DNA from 3 places in the Bradyrhizobium sp. Bra78 genome. Region 3 is predicted to be linked to each of the others. Evidence: predicted binding sites of a transcription regulator. Region 3 holds the regulator's gene; each other region holds the start of a gene.

Region 1 (4,146 bases), on a different contig from region 3:
CGCGCGCCGGCATCTCCAGCGCGGCCATGCCGGTGTAGTGCATCGTCGCGACGCCTGTGCCGACGATTGCGCCGCCGAGCACGATCCACGGCGCGCGTGAGGATGATACCGCGATGCTCAGCCCCACGAAGGTCACGGAGATCGCGAAGACCAGGGAAAGGATCGTCACCGGGATGTTGTAAGCGCCGGCGCCACCCGGCCCGTAGGCGAGCATCGCGATGAAATGCGTCGCCCAGATGCCGCATCCGCTGACGGCGGCGTCCAGGGCGATCCAGGCCAGGCGACCGGGGCCGTTCGACGCCCGAGCCCGGTGAAACAGGCTGATCGCCGCCGCGCTTGCGAGCAGACACACAGCGCCGCCAAGCGCCACAAGCCGCCAGTCGTGCTCTTCGGCGAGACAGTAGAATACTTGGTACATTGCAGGCCCCTATCGACCCGCACTTGAACCGACAGAGGTGGATAGTCGGTAACTGGCTACGTGCCCCCTTCGGGGATGGTGAACGGAAGGTGTGTCCATTCGCTCGGATTGTTCATCCGCGCGCCGGTGCACCGAGGCCGATCACGGCGGCGGCGAGCAGCAGCACCGCCGCCGACAGAATCAGCGACAGATGCATGCCGGTCACGAACGCCCCCTCCGAGGCCACCAGCGAGCCGAACAGCGCGACGCCGAGGACGCTGCCGGATTGCCGCGTCGCGTTCAGGACGCCCGCCGCGATACCGGAGCGCGCCTTCTCGACGCTGCCCAACAAGGTCGAGGTCAGCGGCGGCACCAGCAGCCCAAGTCCGCCGCTGATCGCAATCATCTGGGCAAGGATCGCCCAATAGCTCGTCCCGGCCTCGATCCAGAGCAGGCCGAGGCAGCCAAGCGCCGAGACGCAGGCGCCGACGACGATGGTCGGGCACGGGCCGATATGCTCGGCGAGGCGCGGCGCCAGCAGATTGAACGGCAGCACCGCCCCCATCATCGGCACGAAGGCGAGACCGGTCCACCACGCCGACAGCCCGTTGATCCTCTGGAAGTACAGGCTGAGCACGAAGATCAGGCCATAGATCGCAATGTTGACGAGCAACCCGACGAGCGAAGTCAGCGCGAACAGCCGGTGGCCGAACAGCGACAGCGGCAGCATCGGCTGTACCGCGCGGCTCTCGCGCCAGACGAAAAGCGCGCCGAGAATGGCGGCTCCGACGAAGGCCGCGATCACGGCTGGATGTTCCCAGCCGAGCGAACCGCCTTCGATGATCGCGCCGGCCAGCGCCCCCAACGCACCGATCGCGGCAAGCTGCCCGGGCAGATCGATCTCGCGCGAGCGCGCCTGCGTGGTTTCGCTGGCGCAACGCCAGCTCAGCCACAGGCCGGCAAGCCCGATCGGCAGATTGACCAGGAAGATCGCGCGCCAGCCGACCAGCGTGATCAGCGCGCCGCCGACGAACGGGCCCGCGGTGAGGGCAAGGCTCGCTCCGGCGGCCCAGACCGCCACGGCACGGCCGCGCTCGCGGTCGTCCGGATAGGCATGACTGAGCAGCGCGAGAGAATTCGGCACCAGGATCGCCGCCGCCAGGCCCTGGACCAGCCGCGCTGCGATCAGCACGGCCGCATTGGGCGCCAGTGCGCAGGCGAGCGAGGCCGCGGTGAAGATGGCGAAGCCCGCCATGAAGATGCGCTTGGCGCCGATCCGGTCGCCGAGCGCGCCGGCCGTCAGAATGAACGCGGCAAATGCAATGGTGTAGGCGCTGACCACCCATTGCAGCTCGGCGACGCCGCCGCCGAGCGTCCTGCCCATCGCACCGAGCGCGGTGTTGACGATGGTGACGTCGAGCTGCACCACGCCATAGCCGAGGCTCATCGCGGCGAGCGTGAGGGAGGTTGCAAGACGCGAGCCGGCACGCGGCGCGCCGGCTCCGTCGTCGAAGGATTCATTTTTGATGGTGCTTGCTCGCATGCTGCCAACTCGGTTGCAGCCCCATGCGAAACATACGCTTCCATCCCGCCGTCATGTTTCGACAATGACCGAATGATGGATGCGTCACATGCAAGCGCCGCGCGGATGGCCGCGCGGCGCTTTTTTTGATTACCTCACCTTAGCTGGCCGCGCGGAGATTCACCTTGCTCTCGGCGAGCGTGGTCAGCTTCTTGTCGGTCGCCTTCTCTTCCTCCAGCGTCTTGGCGAGCACGCTGGCGCAGTCATTGCGGCCAAGCTGCTTGGCCCAGGCGATCAGGCTGCCATAGCGGGCGATCTCGTAATGCTCGGCGGCCTGCGCTGCGTTGATCAGGGCGGCGTCGAGCACCGCTTTGTCCGCGACCTCGCCGGCGGTCTCGTCGGCCTCCTCGATGATGCCGTCGATCGCCGGGCAGTCGACCGCCTTCACCTGAGCACCGTGCATCTTGAACACTTCCTCCAGCCGCTTGACGTGCTGCTTGGTTTCTTCGAGGTGCGTCAAAAAGCCCTGTTTCAGCTGCGGATCGGTGGCCTTGTCGGCCATTTTCGGCAGGGCCTTGGCGAGCTGCTGCTCGGCATAATAGATGTCCTGAAGCTGGTGCACGAACAGGTCGTTCATGGTCTTGATGTCTTTCGTGAACAGTCCCATCGGTCCGATCCTCTCGAGGTTTCGGGAACACGGACGCAGCGGCCTGCAAGAAAAGCCGCGTATTCCGCCATGTTCGATTGCTGATGGTGGCCTAACGGGCACCCGGCATCGGCGTTCCAAAAAAGCCCGCATCGCTTGAGCTGGAACAATGCCGACCGCGCCAGGATTTGAAACCATGCCGAGACACGGACGCGAGAGCCGAACCGGTCCCACGACTCATATGCTTAACGCCCGCCCGATGTGAACCGCGTATGACAAAAGTGGCCGGTCCGGCGCAGAACCTATCATTGTCAAGGGCTGCACAAGTTACTGTTTTTGCCTTAAATGAGCTACATCATGCCTAGCGATCGAAGCCCATTTCGGGCAGTGATCGCACCCGACCGGCCAATCTCTGGCCCGGTCGGTTTTGCCCCCCGCCGGGAGGACGAATGCACGGACTGCTGCCCGCGCTGAAACGCGGCTTCAAGAGATGGATCGGCTGGCGACGGCTCGGCATTGCCGCGAGCGTCTTCATCATCGCCTTCGCGATCACCACGCTGGTGCGGACCCTCAAGGGCATCGATACCGGTGTCATCCTGACCGCGTTGACCGAGATTCCCCGCGGCAATATCGGGCTGGCGGCGATCTGCGTCTTTTTCGCGTTCTGTACGCTGACCTTCTACGATTTTTTTGCACTGCGAACGATCAGCAAGAAGCACGTGCCCTATCGCATCGCGGCGCTCTCCAGCTTCACGTCCTATTCGATCGGCCACAACATCGGCGCCACGGTGTTCACGGGTGGCGCGATCCGCTTCCGGATCTATTCCGATTACGGGCTGAACGCGATCGACGTCGCGAAAATCTGCTTCCTGTCGGGGCTGACCTTCTGGCTCGGTAACATCTTCGTGCTCTCGATCGGCATGGCGATCCATCCCGACGCCGCGTCCTACATGGATCAGCTGCCGTCATCGATCAATCGGCTGATCGCGCTCGGCGGCCTCGCCTCGATCGCCGCATATCTGGTCTGGCTCTGCATGGGCGAGAAGCGGCGCGAGCTCGGCCAAAAGGGCTGGAAGGTGGTGCTGCCCTCGGCGCCGCTGACGCTGGTGCAGATCCTCATCGGCGTGGTCGATCTCGGCTTCTGCGCGCTGGCGATGTATCTGCTGGTGCCGGCCAGTCCGCAGATCGATTTTCTGTCGCTTGCCGTGGTGTTTATCCTGGCGACCCTGCTCGGCTTCGCCAGCCATGCCCCCGGCTCGATCGGCGTGTTCGACGCCGCCATGCTGGTGGCGCTGCCGGAATTCGGCCGCGAGCAGCTGCTGGCGACGCTGCTGGTGTTCCGCATTCTCTATTTCGTGATCCCGTTCGGCCTCGCCATCTCCATCATGGGCGCGCGCGAGCTCTGGATGAACGTGGTGGAGCCCTGGCAGGAGCGGCGGCGGCTGGCGGAGGCCTGCGCACAGGCCAACCTGCCCAAGCAGGTGACGCCCATGGAGCGCGAGCGGCTGCTGCGGCAGGCCAACAAGCGCTGACGCGGACGGTCCAGACAAAGGTTGCAGGCGGGGGAGCAATGCTCTCTTA
Region 2 (4,146 bases), on a different contig from region 3:
TCGCGTTCGCGCTCAATTTCTTCGCGGCCGAGAATACTTCGCCGGGACCCTGGCTGCGCTTCGTGGTGCGGCGGCTGCTCGAGTTCGCCCGTACCGTGCCGGGCATCGTATTCGCGCTGATCTTCGTGATCGCCTTTGGTCTCGGCCCGATGGCTGGCGTGCTCGCGATTGCGATCCACTCCACAGGCGCGCTCGGAAAGCTGTTTTCCGAGATCGTCGAGAATGCCGACATGAAGCCGGTCGAAGGCATCCGATCGACTGGCGCGAGCTGGCTGTCCTGCATGCGCTTTGCGATCCTGCCCCAGGTCTCGGCCGGCTACGCGAGCTACGCGCTGTTGCGTTTCGAGATCAATGTGCGCGAGGCCTCGGTGATGGGTTTCGTCGGTGCCGGCGGCATCGGACAGGAGCTCATCGTCGCGATCCGCAAGTTCTACTACTCCGATGTCAGTGCCATTCTCGTGACGATCATCGTCACGGTCTTCCTGATCGACATCACGACCGGCTGGGTGCGCGGCCGACTGTTCGGCAAGGAGGCGCGGACGTGAGCAAGCGGCCCGAAGTCGATGCCGCGCAGATGCGCGCGCGCTATCCCGATGTGTTCGGGCGGCCGGCCGCGGCGCGGCTCGCGACGCCGACGATGATCGTCGCGGCGTTCGCGATTTTCGTCTATGGCCTCGTCGACCTCGATTTCTCTCCGTCGCGGCTCTTCAACGGCCTCAGCCAGCTCGGCTGGATCAGCATGATGATGATCCCGCCCGATCCCGGCTCGTCGCTGCCGCTATATCTGAAGGCGATGGGCGAGACGCTCTCGATTGCGCTGCTCGGCACCACGCTGGCTGCGCTGTTCGCGCTTCCGGTCAGCCTGTTTGCCGCGCGCAACGTGGTTCCGTCGAAAATCCTGCGCTTTCCGATCCGCCGTTTCCTCGATTCGATCCGCGGCGTCGACACGCTGATCTGGGCGCTGGTGTGGATCAACGTCGTCGGGCTCGGCCCGTTCGCCGGCGTGCTCGCCATCGCCGTGTCGGATTTCGGCGCCTTCGGCAAGCTGTTCTCCGAGGCGATCGAGGGCGCTGACCAGAAGCAGGTCGAAGGCATCCGCGCCTCCGGCGGCAGCGCGCTGCACGAGATCCGCTTCGGGCTGCTGCCGCAGGTCCTGCCCGTGATCGCCGGCCAGGTGCTCTATTTCATCGAATCCAACACGCGCTCGGCCACCATCATCGGCATCGTCGGCGCCGGCGGCATCGGCCTCCAGCTCGCCGAACAGATTCGCGTGCTGGAGTGGCAGAAGGTGTCGTTCCTGATCCTGATGATCCTTGTCGCAGTCGCCGCGATCGATTTCATCTCGAGCAAGCTGCGTTTTGCCATCATCGGGCGGCGGGCGGTGGCCTGATCATCAATGCGCCTTTGCCCGCCCTACGATTCCGGTTTCGCGGAGAGAGGGGAAGAGCCTACGACTCCACCAGAAACTCCACCCGCTCCGCCGCAAACCGCGAATGCTTCGTCACCAGCGGCTTGTCGTCGAGATCGTGGTCGGTCGCGTCGACCACCAGGATCGGCCGTCCGAGCGGCAGATCAAGCCGTGCGGCGTCCGTCGCATCGACGATGCCGGCGGTGATGCGGGTCGCGCCGCGGCGGTAGTCGCGGACGCCGTAATGCTCGAGCAGCTTGGTCATGGAGCGCGTCGCCGCGAATACGACTCCCGCATTCGGGAACAGCTCGGCCGACAGCCACGTCGTGGAGACACAGATCGGCGTCCGGTCGGCGAGGCGGATCGCCTCGATCCGCACCAGCGGCGCACCGACTTTCAAGCCAAGCTCACGCGCGACCTCGCGGGTTGCGACATCATCGGACGCTTCGATCAGGCGGCCGTGCGGTTCGCGGCCCTCGGCGCCGACGATCTCGGAGAAGCGGGTCCGCGAGCGCAGCGGATAGGCGAGCTTCTGCGCCTCGACATAGGTTCCGCTGCCGCGCTCGGCGCGCACGATGCCGCGTTCGGCAAGCGCCGCCAGCGCCCGCCGCACGGTGTGGCGGTTCACGCGATAGGTTTCGGCAATCTCCATCTCGCCCGGCAGCTTGTCGCCGGTCGCAAAGCGGCCGTCGGCGATGCCGCGCTCGATGCCGTCGGCAACGAGGCGCCACAGCGCGACGCCCGAAGAGGCTGTGTCCTGCATGCTCATATTGCCGGCAAGCTACTCCAGAAATCACATCTTTGTCACGAAACAGTCATGGCGCTCTCGTATCAAGTTGTCTAGTATCATAGACAACTTGGATTCGGCAAGTTCTGCAGAAACATTCGGTGGATTTGGTGACCCAGCACAACAATCAGCAAGCCCAGCGCAAGGCCGCGATGGCCGTGCTGGCGCACGCGGAGGCGGGCGAGATCGCCGCCCGCCTCCGCGCTCTCGCCCTGCCGGCCCATCAGGATCTGCGCGCACCGGAAAACGGCCTCGTCATGCTGCGCGGCCGGGTCGGCGGCGACGGCGCGCCGTTCAATCTCGGCGAAGCCACGGTCTCGCGCGCCGCGGTGCGGCTCGCGAGCGGCGAGGTCGGCTTCGGTTACACGCTCGGGCGCGACGGCGATAAGGCGCGGCTGATCGCGCTGTGCGATGCGCTGGTGCAGTCCAGCGATTTCGGCGCAGCGGTGGAGCGCGAAATTATCGCGCCGTTGCGTGAGCAGCTTATGGTCAGGCGCAGACAGGCGGCGGCCGAGACCGCTGCGACGAAGGTTGATTTCTACACCATGGTGCGCGGTGAGGGGTGAGATCATGACCACGATTGCGGAACTGCCCCCGGGTTTCGCCGACAAGGTGCTGTCGGCGCAATCGACCTTTCGTTCGGTCATGGACGCGATGGCGCGGCCGGGCTCGGTCCAGCGCATCGTGCCGACGGCCGGAACGGCTCATACGATGATGCGCGGCACGGCCGCGATCGCGCTGACGCTGTTCGACCATGACACGCCGCTCTGGCTCGACGCGCGGATGACGGAAGCTTCCGATGTCGTGAAATGGTTGAAGTTTCATACCGGCGCGCCGGTGGTGCAGGATTCCTCGATCGCCGCATTCGCGCTGATCAGTGACGGCGGGTCGCTGCCGGCGCTGGAGCGCTTCGCGCTCGGCACGAACGAATATCCCGACCGCTCGACCACGCTGATCCTCCAGGTCGATAGCCTCGACGCGGGCCGCGGTTTCGAGCTGCGCGGCCCGGGCATCGATGGTGTCGCCACGCTTCATGCGTCGATCAAGCCTTTCGACCTGTTCGAGCGCTTGCGTGTGAACGAGGCACTGTTTCCGCGCGGCATCGATCTGGTGCTGGTCGCCGATGACGCCGTGGTTGCGATCCCGCGCACCACGCGCGTCGTGAACAAGGGAAGCTAGTCGCATGTATGTCGCAGTCAAAGGCGGCGAACGCGCCATCGAGAATGCCCATCGCCTGCTCGCCAACGCGCGTCGAGGCGACCAGGGGGTTCCGGAACTTACGCTCGACCAGATCTCGGAACAGCTCGGCCTCGCCGTGGATCGCGTCATGAGCGAAGGCTCGCTCTATGATCGCGAGCTCGCGGCGCTGGCGATCAAGCAGGCGCGCGGCGACCTGATCGAGGCGATCTTCCTGGTCCGTGCCTTCCGCGCCACGCTGCCGCGTTTCGGCGCGAGCGAGCCGGTCGATAGCAGCGCGATGCGGGTGCAGCGGCGGGTGTCCTCGACCTTCAAGGACATTCCCGGCGGCCAGATCCTCGGGCCAACCTTCGACTACACCCATCGCCTGCTCGATCCGTCTCTTGCCGAGGGCTTTGTACCGGAAACACCGGCAACGGCCGAAGCATCCACGGCGCCGACGCCGCGCGTGACCGACATTCTGGGCCGCGACGGGCTGATCGAATCCTCGCCGCAAGCCGAGGACGGTGCGGGCGTCGGCGATCTCACCCGCGAGCCGCTGAACTTTCCGGCGGATCGCGACCTGCGTCTGCAAAACCTCGCGCGCGGCGACGAAGGCTTTCTGCTGGCGATGGGCTATTCCACCCAGCGCGGCTATGGCCGCAACCATCCCTTCGCCGGCGAGATACGCTTCGGCGAGGTCGAGGTCGAATTCGCAGCTGAGGACGTCGGCTTCGCCGTGCCGCTCGGCTCCATCGAGCTCACCGAGTGCCAG
Region 3 (4,146 bases):
CCGACCGTGAGCAATTTTTCGTTGCGCAAAGCTGCGACCAGATCGCCCGAGGGCACCACGGCCTTGATGCCGATCAGGAGGCCCTCGCCGCGCACTTCGCTGACGATATCGGGATGACGGTCGATCACGGAGGCGAGCTTCTGCTTGAGCAGCAGCGACATCCTCTGGACGTGATCGAAGAAGCCGGGCTTGAGCATGACGTCGAGCACGGCGTTCGCGGCCGAGATCGCGAGCGGATTGCCGCCGAAGGTCGAGCCGTGCGAGCCGGGCCCCATGCCGGAAGCCGCGTCCGCGGTCGCCAGAATCGCGCCGATCGGGAAGCCGCCGCCGAGCGCCTTGGCCAGCGACATCACGTCAGGCGTGACGCCGGTGCGCTTATAGGCGAAGAGATCGCCAGTGCGGCCCATGCCGGTCTGCACCTCGTCGAACGCGAGCAGCAGGCCTTTCTCGTCACAGAGCTGGCGCAACGCCTTGAGGAAGCCGGGAGGCGCCGAACGCACGCCACCCTCGCCCTGGATCGGCTCGATCAGGATGCCGGCGGTCTGCGGACCGATCGCCTTCTTCACGGCCTCGATGTCACCATGCGCCACCTGGTCGAAACCATCCATCGGCGGACCGAAACCTTCGAGATATTTCGCAGAACCCGTCGCGGCCAGCGTCGCCAGCGTGCGGCCGTGGAACGCGCCTTCGAAGGTGATGATGCGATAGCGTTCCGGATGCCCCTTGGAGAAGTGATGATGGCGGACCAGCTTGATCACACCTTCCAGCGCCTCGGCGCCGGAATTGCAGAAGAACACGAAGTCCGCAAAGCTCTCGTTGCAGAGGCGGTTCGCAAGCTTCTCGCCGTCCGGGCTCTGGAACAGGTTCGACATGTGCCAGAGCTTGGTCGCCTGCTCCTGCAACGCTGCGACCAGCGCGGGATGAGCATGACCGAGCGCATTCACGGCGACGCCCGAAGTGAAATCGAGATAGCGCTCGCCATTGGTCGCGATCAGCCAGCAGCCCTCGCCGCGCTCGAAGCCGAGGTCGGCCCTGGCGAAAACAGGGAGCAAATGCGGCGCGGCGCTGTTGGTCATGACGATCACTTGAATGTTGTGGACGGCCTGAATGTGCATTGCGCAACGCACCATTGACCGGTCCGGAAAACGAAACGTGCCGCCTTTTAAGGGCGGCACGCAGCACTATCTTATGCCTGGCAAGACGGGTGTCAATGCCGCCCGGAAAGCCTCGCGAAACGCAGAATCCGTAGTCTTGCGGTGCCGATTTTGCGGGTTTTTCACCACGGAACATGTGGAAGCGAGTCGGCGGACTCTTGCGCGGGAGTCACGCCATATTGTAGCGTTTGGATTGTCAGATACGACATCTCGTGCAGCGGTTCTGATCTCTAAGTCCTTATGTACCGGCGTAAACGTTCGGGCGTCATTGGCGCGCCCGGCGAGCCTTAAGGGATTCTGACGGCACGGGTTTTTAAGGCTTAGGCATTCGCTGCGAGGCCCCAGGATGGCTGGCGCGCAGCGAGGGAAAGGGTGCAATGACGGTTTTGACCTGGTCCGATGATCGCGTCGAGCAGCTGAAAAAGCTCTGGGAGGCCGGACTTTCGGCCAGCCAGATCGCGGCTGAGCTCGGCAATGTGACCCGCAATGCCGTGATCGGCAAAGTGCACAGGCTCGGCCTGTCGGGCCGCGCCAAGAGCCCATCTTCCGCAGCGCCCCGGCCGCGCAAGGCGCGTCCCGCGCAGCACATGATGCGGGTGACCCGTCCGATCTCGCGCGGCAACACCGCGCTGGCGCAGGCCTTCGAGGTCGAGGTGGAGGCTGAGCCGGTCACCTACGACAACGTGGTGCCGATGAGCCAGCGGCTGTCGCTGCTGGAGCTGAACGAGGCGACCTGCCACTGGCCGGTCGGCGATCCCTCGAGCCCGGACTTCTTCTTCTGCGGCGGCAAGGCCCTCTCCGGCCTGCCCTATTGCGCCCAGCACTCGCGCGTGGCGTATCAGCCCGCGGCGGATCGCCGGCGCGCACCGGCGAAGCCGGGGCCGCGCTGAAGCCCGGCTCCAAACGACATCGTCCCGGCCTAACTAGCTAGCGCGCAATTGCGCAGTAGGGACCGGAACGATCGAAAAATGGAAATGCGCGCCGCCCGGCGCGCTTTTTACTTGCCTGTTCGCGGCTGAACTTACGCCTGCTCCGCCTTCGCGAAACGGTCGTCCAGCGCATAGCCGGCGCCGCGGACGGTGCGGATCGGGTCCTGCTCGCGGCCGAGATTGAGCAGCTTGCGCAGGCGGCCGATATGCACGTCGACCGTGCGCTCGTCGATGTAGATGTCGCGGCCCCAGACGCTGTCGAGCAGCTGCTCGCGCGAGAACACCCGGCCCGGATGCTCCAGGAAGAACTCCAGGAGGCGATATTCGGTCGGGCCGAGATCGATCGGCCGGCCGGAGCGCGCCACGCGGCGCTTGTCGCGATCGAGCTCGATGTCGCCATAGGCGAGCACGGTGGCGAGCCGCTCCGGGCTTGCGCGCCGCAAGAGGCCCTTCACCCGCGCCAGCAGCTCCGGCACCGAAAACGGCTTGACGATGTAATCGTCGGCGCCGGTCGCAAGACCCCGCACCCGCTCGCTCTCCTCGCCGCGCGCGGTGAGCATGATGATCGGGAGCTGCTTGGTCTCGGGCCGGGTGCGCAGCCGTCGGCACAGCTCGATGCCGGACAGACCCGGCAGCATCCAGTCGAGCACGATGAGATCGGGGATGTGCTCCTTGAGCCGGGTGTCGGCGTCGTCGCCGCGCATCACCGTCTCGACGTCATAGCCGTCGCCTTCGAGGTTGTAGCGAAGAAGCTCGGTGAGAGCTTCCTCGTCCTCAACCACCATAATGCGTGCGCCCATGGTGTCGTCGCTCCTTGCGTGATCAGGTATTCGGAACCGTCGTGGCGAAGTTCGTCATGTCGCCCTTCGGCCGCTTGTCGGTGATCGCCTGGCCCTCGATCATGTAGAACACGGTCTCGGCGATATTGGTGGCGTGGTCGCCGATGCGCTCGATATTCTTGGCGCAGAACATCAAATGGATGCAGAACGAGATGTTGCGCGGATCCTCCATCATGTAGGTGAGAAGCTCGCGGAACAGCGAGGTGCAGATGGCATCGACTTCCTCGTCGCCCTTCCACACCGCCATCGCCGCCGGCAGATCGTGCGCGGCATAGGCGTCCAGCACCGACTTGACCTGCTGCTGCACGAGGTCGGTCATGTGCTCGAGGCCGCGGAACAGCTTGAGCGGATGAAAATCCGTTTCCAGCGCCGCGACGCGCTTACCCATGTTCTTGGCGAGGTCGCCGATACGCTCCAGATCGGTCGCGACGCGCATGGCGCCGACGATCTCGCGCAGATCGACCGCCATTGGCTGGCGGCGCGCAATGGTGAGGACGGCGCGCTCCTCGATCTTCTTCTGGAGCGCGTCGAGCTCGACGTCGATGGCGACGACGCGCTGGCCGAGCGCGACGTCGCGGCGGATCAGCGCATCGACGGAATCGACGATCATGCGCTCTGCGATTCCGCCCATCTCGGCGACCAGGCGAGTGAGCTCCTGGAGGTCGGTGTCGAAGGCCTTTGCGGTATGTTCGGAACCCATGTCCTGTCTCCTCAGCCGAACCGGCCGGTGATGTAGTCCTGCGTGCGCCGATCGGTCGGCGACGTGAATATCTTGCTGGTCTCGTCGAACTCGATCAACTCGCCGAGATACATGAAGGCGGTCTTGTCGGAGACGCGCGCCGCCTGCTGCATGTTGTGGGTGACGATCGCGATCGTGTAGTTCTCGGACAGCTCCTGGATCAGCTCCTCGACCTTGGCGGTCGAGATCGGATCGAGCGCCGAGCAGGGCTCGTCGAACAGGATCACTTCGGGCCGCACCGCGACCGTGCGGGCGATGCAGAGGCGCTGCTGCTGGCCGCCGGACAGCGACAGGCCCGACGCGTTGAGCTTGTCCTTGACCTCGTTCCAGAGCGCGCCGCCGCGCAGCGCCTTCTCGACCCGGCCGTCCATCTCGGACTTCGGGATTTTCTCGTAAAGACGGATGCCGAAAGCGATGTTCTCGTAGATCGTCATCGGGAACGGCGTCGGCTTCTGGAACACCATGCCGACGCGGGCGCGCAGCAG

The links. The regulator PhoB, encoded in region 3, activates phosphate uptake and scavenging genes when phosphate is short. The targets are predictions, from matches to a motif close to TGTCATNNANCTGTCAT.
Region 1: OC450_RS17140 (YbhN family protein) is a predicted target of PhoB. The motif match lies at 2,827-2,843, and genes of this name have one in related genera.
Region 2: phnF (phosphonate metabolism transcriptional regulator PhnF) is a predicted target of PhoB. The motif match lies at 2,211-2,227, and genes of this name have one in related genera.

The regions. Positions count from the first base shown of each region.
Region 1 covers NZ_JALJRE010000007.1:24,410-28,555, forward strand. Annotated here, with positions in the region: gene OC450_RS17125 (EAL domain-containing protein) at 1-418, opposite strand, end outside; gene OC450_RS17130 (MFS transporter) at 531-1,940, opposite strand; gene OC450_RS17135 (ferritin-like domain-containing protein) at 2,080-2,586, opposite strand; gene OC450_RS17140 (YbhN family protein) at 3,015-4,097, shown strand.
Region 2 covers NZ_JALJRE010000011.1:113,642-117,787, forward strand. Annotated here, with positions in the region: gene phnE (phosphonate ABC transporter, permease protein PhnE) at 1-545, shown strand, start outside; gene phnE (phosphonate ABC transporter, permease protein PhnE) at 575-1,390, shown strand; gene phnF (phosphonate metabolism transcriptional regulator PhnF) at 1,449-2,177, opposite strand; gene phnG (phosphonate C-P lyase system protein PhnG) at 2,297-2,761, shown strand; gene phnH (phosphonate C-P lyase system protein PhnH) at 2,766-3,374, shown strand; gene OC450_RS23765 (carbon-phosphorus lyase complex subunit PhnI) at 3,379-4,146, shown strand, end outside.
Region 3 covers NZ_JALJRE010000024.1:27,705-31,850, reverse strand. Annotated here, with positions in the region: gene OC450_RS33575 (aspartate aminotransferase family protein) at 1-1,076, opposite strand, end outside; gene OC450_RS33570 (GcrA family cell cycle regulator) at 1,532-2,044, shown strand; gene phoB (phosphate regulon transcriptional regulator PhoB) at 2,176-2,883, opposite strand; gene phoU (phosphate signaling complex protein PhoU) at 2,906-3,622, opposite strand; gene pstB (phosphate ABC transporter ATP-binding protein PstB) at 3,634-4,146, opposite strand, start outside.